3 regions of the Faecousia intestinalis genome follow, and region 3 is predicted to be linked to each of the others. Evidence: predicted binding sites of a transcription regulator. Region 3 holds the regulator's gene; each other region holds the start of a gene.
What was found. Region 3 encodes HrcA, which represses chaperone genes, less so after heat shock. Its sites were predicted from a motif close to TGTTAGCACTCNNNNNNNNNGAGTGCTAACA; they were not measured.

Region 1 (2,271 bases), on a different contig from region 3:
GGTCTGGAAACGGCGCTCCAGCGCGGGGTCCTTTTCGATATACTTGCGGTATTCATCGAGCGTCGTTGCGCCGATGCAGTGCAGCTCGCCGCGCGCCAGCATCGGCTTGAGCAGGTTGCCCGCGTCCATGCTGCCCTCAGTCTTGCCTGCGCCGACGATGGTGTGCAGCTCATCGATGAACAGGATGATGCGGCCCTCGGAGTTCTTCACTTCGTTCAGGACGGCCTTCAGGCGCTCTTCAAATTCGCCGCGGTACTTTGCGCCCGCGATGAGCGCGCCCATGTCCAGCGAGAAGATCGTCTTGTCCTGCAGGGACTTCGGCACGTCGCCGCGGACGATCCGCTGCGCCAGCCCTTCGGCAATGGCCGTCTTGCCGACGCCCGGCTCGCCGATGAGCACGGGGTTGTTCTTCGACTTGCGCGACAGGATGCGGATGACGTTTCGGATCTCGTCGTCACGGCCGATGACCGGGTCCGTCTTCTTTTCGCGGGCGTTCTTCACCAGATCGGTGCCGTATTTCTGCAGCGCCTCATAGGTGTCCTCCGGGCTGTCCGTCGTCACGCGGCTGCTGCCGCGGATGGCCTGCAGGGTCTTCAGGCAGTCCTCCTTGCGGATGCGATAGTCCGCAAACAGCGGCGCGACGGTCTCGTCGGCCGTGTCGAGCATGGCAAGGAACAGGTGCTCCACGGAGACGTATTCGTCCCGCATGCCCTGCGCCGTGCGCTCGGCCTCAGCCATCAGGCTGTCCATGCCGCGGGAAATATAGAATTTGTCGGCATCCCGGCCGGAACCGCTGACGCCCGGCAGCTTTTCCACAGCCGCCTGCGCCGCAGCCGTCAGACTCTCGACACTCACGCCCATTTTCTTCAGCAGCTGCGGGATGAGCCCACCGTCCTGCTGCAGCAGAGCCAGAAGCAGGTGGGCCTGCTCGATCTGCTGATTCTGATGCGCCGCTGCGATCGTCTGCGCACTCTGCAGGGCCTCCAGTGTTTTCTGCGTATACTGATTCGTGTTCATAACCTCATTCTCCTCTCCGGCGGCGAATTCCGCCGAGGGGTTTCAAGAAGCATCCGACGCATTCGCCGGAGCTTCTTTAGCACTCTCGCTTGTTGAGTGCTAACCTCTTTTGACCCCATGATACCACCATTTTGAATTTTGTCAAGAGGTACAGATGAAAATATTTTCTCCAAAATTGCGCAATATAACAGTCATTATCTATGCAGTTTCGCACAATACGATCTTTCCCATGCTATTATGCCACCGTAAAAAGCAGGCGTGCCAAACATGACACGCCTGCTTTATATGTTTGATCGTATGGTTCATTCAAAAATGATGCGGTTCGCGCCGAAGTAGCGGGCGTTGTAATAGCTCTCGCTCAGGGAGCTGATGATGACGCCCTTGCGCGGATTGGCCGCGTGGATGAAACGTCCGCCGCCGATGTAAATGCCGACATGCGTGATCTCACCGCCGGAGCCGAAGAACACGAGGTCGCCCGGCATCAGCTCGCTGCGGCTGACATGCTCGCCGTCGTTATAATACTGCGACGTCGCCGTGCGCGTGATGTTGAAGCCGAAGTGGCGGTAGACATACTGCACGAAGCCGGAGCAGTCGAAGCCCGCGGGCGTCGTGCCGCCGTAGACATAGTCATAGCCCTCGAACGTCAGCGCGTAGGCCACCAGATCGTCCGCCAGCGAGGGCTGCTCGATCGTGCCGTCCCACGATGTGGTGAACTTATAGCAGCGCAGGAAGATCACAAGCGCCTCCAGGCTGCTGGTGGACGACTGCGGCAGAAGCTTGCCGTCGCTGCCCTTGACCGCGCCGATGTAGCACAGCAGGCGCGTCGGCGTTTTCGCCCACTCGGCAAGCTGCTTCAGGTCGGAGAATTCGCTGAGGGAATAGCGGTTCACGCGCGGATTCTGCTCCGTCGGATAGCCGACGGTCTGCATGAAGTTGCACGAGATCTTGAAGAACTGCTCGCGCGTCAGCGTATCGTTCGGGCCGAAGCGGCCGTCACCATAGCCCTGCACGATCTTGAGCTCATAGGCCGCGTTCACGTCCGGATCGTTCGTATCCGTGAAGTGCGCCGTGCCGGACGGCGTATATTCCGTGCCCATCAGGCCGTTATAGGCCAGCATGGCAATGGAGCACATCTGGGCGCGGGAGATGGGCTTGCTCAGGTCGGCATTGTCGAGACTCGAGGGGATGATGCCGAGCTTCACGACCTCAGAGAACTCTGCAACGGCCCACGCCGGGATGCCGCTGTAGCCGCCG
Region 2 (2,271 bases), on a different contig from region 3:
ACCTCGTTCTCGCCGACAAAAGCGATCTTGTCGCCGCGGTTGACGATGAACGAAACCTTGTCCAGCAGCTTCACGCCGTCGACGGTCTTCGAGACGTCCGTCACGAACAGGATGTCCTTGCCGACCTCGCGCTCCTGCGTGAACCCGACAAAGGGGTAGCGGCGGGACGAAGCAGGCATCTCCTCGACGCTGAGCTTATCGAGCAGGCGGCGGCGGGCCGTGGCCTGTTTGCTCTTGGCCTTGTTGGCAGAGAAGCGGGAGATAAAGGCCTGCAGCTCGGCGATCTTTTCCTCATTGCGCTTGTTCTTGCTGCGAATGAGGTTCTGCATGAGCTGGCTCGACTCATACCAGAAGTCGTAGTTGCCGACATACATGCGGATCTTACCGTAGTCGATATCGACGATATGTGTGCAGACGGTATTCAGGAAATGGCGGTCGTGGCTCACGACGATGACAAGGCCGTTGTCCTCGTAGTCCAGGATGAAATTTTCCAGCCAGTTGATGGACTCAATGTCGAGGTTGTTCGTCGGCTCGTCGAGGAGGATAATGTCCGGCTGACCGAACAGGGCCTGTGCCAGCAGGACCTTGACCTTGACGCGGCCGTCGGTATCGGCCATACGGTCGTTGTGCAGCTCCACGGGCACACCGAGGCCCTGCAGGATGCGGCTGGCATCGGACTCGGCCTCCCAGCCGTTCAGCTCTGCGAACTCCGTCTCCAGCTCCGAAGCCAGCAGGCCGTCCTCATCGGAAAAATCAGGCTTGGCATACAGAGCGTCCTTCTGCTTCATGATATCATACAGGCGCTGGTTTCCCATGATGACCGTGTCGAGGATGGTATAGGCATCGTAACGGAACTGGTCCTGCTTCAGGACGGACATGCGCAGGCCCGGCTTGATGGAGATCGTGCCCTTCGTGGAGTCCAGCTCGCCCGAGAGCAGCTTCAGGAATGTGGACTTGCCCGCACCGTTTGCGCCGATCACACCGTAGCAATTGCCGGCGGTAAACTGCAGATCGACATGCTGGAACAGGAACGTTCCGCTATATTGCAGCGCAAGATCGCTGATCGTAATCATTGGAATCACCTCGGCAACAGTGTACCACAGATTCTGCAGAAAAGAAAGTGTAAAAAAATTGTGACAGCTCTTGCAAAACACGGAAAAGCGGCTATAATAGGATTTAGCACTCAGGCACTAAGAGTGCCAATACGAAATAAGGAAGTTGATCCATATGGAAAAGAAACAGTTTCAGGCAGAATCGAAACGCCTGCTGGACCTGATGATCAATTCGATCTATACACACCGCGAGATCTTCCTGCGCGAGCTGATCTCCAACGCCTCCGATGCCATCGACAAGCTGGCCTATCAGGCCCTGACGGACGACACCGTCGGCTTGAGCCGCAGCGACTTTGCCATTCATCTGGCAGCGGATGAGGGAGCGCGCACGCTGACCGTTTCCGATAACGGCATCGGCATGACCCGCGAGGAGATGGAGGAGAACCTCGGTACCATCGCTCACAGCGGCTCACTCCGCTTCAAGAAGGAAATGGAGAAGAGCGACGATATCGACATCATCGGTCAGTTCGGCGTCGGCTTCTATGCCGCATTCATGGTCGCCGAGAAGGTCACGGTTATTTCCCGCCGCTTCGGCAGCGACGAAGCCTGGAAGTGGGAGTCCGAGGGCGCAGACGGCTACACCATGGAGCCGTGCGAGCGCGCAGCCGCCGGTTCCGACGTCATCCTGACGCTCAAAGCCGACACGGACGAGGACAAGTATTCCGATTATCTGTCCGAATACCGCCTGCGCAGCCTTGTCCGCAAGTATTCCGACTACATCCGCTATCCGATCCGCATGGAGGTCTCCAGCCAGAAGCTCGTGAACGAACCGAAGGAGGGCGAGGAGCCAAAGTATGAGACCGTCCGCGAGGAGCAGACGCTCAACTCCATGATCCCGATCTGGCAGAAGGCCAGGAAGGACGTCACAGAGGAAGAATATAACAACTTCTATCACGAGAAATTCTTTGACTATGAGAAGCCGCTGAGCGTGCTGCACTTCGGCGTCGAGGGCGCCGTGACCTATAAGGCCCTGCTGTATATCCCGGCAAAGGCCCCGTACGACTTCTACACCCGCGACTATAAGGCCGGTCTGCAGCTTTATTCCTCCGGCGTGCTCATCATGGAAAACTGCGCCGACCTGCTGCCGGAGCACTTCCGCTTCGTCCGCGGCGTGGTCGACACGCAGGACCTGAGCCTGAACATCAGCCGCGAGATGCTG
Region 3 (2,271 bases):
TCGATGTCGACCTTATAATCGGTGCCCATGTGGCGCTTGATCGAAGAGATCGTGCGGTCTGCGTTCGTAACGGCCTGACGCTTTGCGACCTGACCGACCATACGCTCACCGGTCTTCGAGAATGCAACAACGGACGGAGTGGTGCGATTGCCTTCGGCATTCGCGATAACGACGGGCTCGCCGCCTTCCATCACGGCGACACAGGAATTCGTCGTGCCAAGATCAATACCAATAATTTTTCCCATAATTCAAATCCTCCCAAAGAAGTAACTTAGAAGTAACTTACTGATTTAATTTGCGACCTTCACCATGGCGAAGCGGATGACCTTATCGCCGTGGGCAAAGCCGGTCTGGAAAACCTCTGCGATGACGTTTTCCCCGAGGCTCTCGTCCTCGATGTGCATCACGGCATTGTGGCGCTGCGGATCGAAGGTCTCGCCCGCTTCGCCGAAGGGCTTGACACCCAGCGCGTCGAGGATCTTGACAAGCTCTGTCAGGGTCATCTCCACGCCCTTTTTATAGGCCTCGTCTGCGGTCTCGTGATGCAGGGCCCGCTCGAGGTTATCATAGACGGGAAGGAACTTCTTCACCGTATCGGCAACGGCATCCTGATAGATGCCGTCCTTTTCGCGCTGCGTGCGCTTGCGGAAGTTGTCATATTCTGCAGCCAGCCGCAGAAACTGATCGTGCTCCTGCGCCTGCGCGGCCTTGGCCTGCTCCAGCGCATCGGGCTGTTTGGACTCGGCCTTTTGCTTGGAGCCTTCCGGCTGCTTCGGCGCTTCCGCCTGCTTGGCGGCCTCCGGAGCGGCAGGCTCCTTCTCGTTCTTTTCGGGTTCTTCGTGTTTCTTTGCCAAAATTTATTCCTCCTCCTTTGCCTCGTGCACCTCCGGCTTCGGGGCCGCGGGCAGCTCCGGCTTGCCGAACATCCGGCCAAGCCCTTCGGCAAAGTAGCTTAATCGTGCGGTGATCTGTGCGTAATCCATGCGCTGCGGGCCGACCACACCGATCATGCCCTGCATGCCGTCGCCGATGTCGAAGCGCGTCACGACGACGGAGGTGTCCTTCAGCTCCTGCGCAACGTTTTCCGGGCCGACGAGGATCTGAACGGGGCTGTCCGGATCGAGCCGGGCGGGCAGGTTGGAGAGCGTGTCTTCATCCAGTGCGCCGAGCACCTCCTGTGCCTTGGTCAGGTCCTGATATTCCGGCTGGCCCAGCAGACGGTTCTGCCCGGTAAGGTAAATTTCCGAGCGATGAGCCTCCTCGAGCACATGCGTCGTAAAATCGACGATGACCGGAACAAGGCTCGCTGCGGCGCCTGCGCTGCGCGTCACGCGGTTCATGACCTCAGGCGTGAAGCCGGAGGCGGGAAGCCCGGTGAGGCTCGCATTGAGCACGGCGGACAGGAGCTTGAGGTCCTGCTCCGTCACATGCAGCGGCAGCTTGATGAGGCGGTTCTTGACGTTTTCATCGGACGTCATGACCACGAGAATGAAGCTCCCGGCGTCCGCGAGGATGATCTCGAAATGGCGGACAGTCACTTCTCCGGCCGGAGCCGTCATGGTATAGGCCGGAAGGTTCGTCAGCTTGGAGACGAGCTTGCCGACCTGGCTCATGGCCTTGTCCAGCTCCTGCATACGCGATTCCATGGCCTGATTGATGCTCTGCGTCTCGTCGACGGAGAGGCGGTAATCCTGCATCAGACGGTCGATGTAGAAGCGGTAGCCCGCGGGGCTCGGGATGCGCCCGGCCGACGTGTGCGGCTGCTCCAGAAAGCCGAGCGTCGTCAGCTCGGCCATTTCGTTGCGGATGGTCGCAGAGGAGAAGTTCATATCCGGCAGCGCGGCGATCGTCTTGGAGCCGACCGGCTCTGCGCTGCGGATGTAGAGGTCCACAATGGCCTTCAGGATCTTCTGTTTGCGCTCCGAAAGCTCCATGGCTTTGACCTCCTTGTTTTCCTTTAGCACTCCGTACCCCTGAGTGCTAAGCTAACTATACCCCCCAAACGCAACTTTGTCAATACCCAAACGGAAGTTTTTTTTGAACGTTTTGTGAACCCTCCCACAGCGACAGCTTTCCCGCATTTCCGGGGATGCATACCCGGATATTTGGACGGCTCGGCTGCAGCGGCGCTCAGTAAGCGCCTAAGGCAGTTGCAGGTAGTACAGCAGCAATTCAGCGGTACGAGGCCCCCAAGTTTGTCATTGCGAGGAGGCCGCAGGCCGACGTGGCAATCTCGCAGGTCATAGCCGGATCGCAAGAAAGCCATCGGCG

Region 1: a site for HrcA is predicted at 1,092-1,122, ahead of clpB (ATP-dependent chaperone ClpB). Genes of this name have one in related genera too.
Region 2: a site for HrcA is predicted at 1,175-1,205, ahead of htpG (molecular chaperone HtpG). Genes of this name have one in related genera too.

Annotation. Positions count from the first base shown of each region.
Region 1 covers NZ_JBBMFF010000252.1:10,716-12,986, reverse strand. Annotated here, with positions in the region: gene clpB (ATP-dependent chaperone ClpB) at 1-1,017, opposite strand, end outside; gene WMO66_RS11855 (NlpC/P60 family protein) at 1,320-2,271, opposite strand, start outside.
Region 2 covers NZ_JBBMFF010000163.1:1,353-3,623, forward strand. Annotated here, with positions in the region: gene WMO66_RS04420 (ABC-F family ATP-binding cassette domain-containing protein) at 1-1,073, opposite strand, end outside; gene htpG (molecular chaperone HtpG) at 1,228-2,271, shown strand, end outside.
Region 3 covers NZ_JBBMFF010000046.1:7,485-9,755, forward strand. Annotated here, with positions in the region: gene dnaK (molecular chaperone DnaK) at 1-245, opposite strand, end outside; gene WMO66_RS00555 (nucleotide exchange factor GrpE) at 291-854, opposite strand; gene hrcA (heat-inducible transcriptional repressor HrcA) at 858-1,934, opposite strand.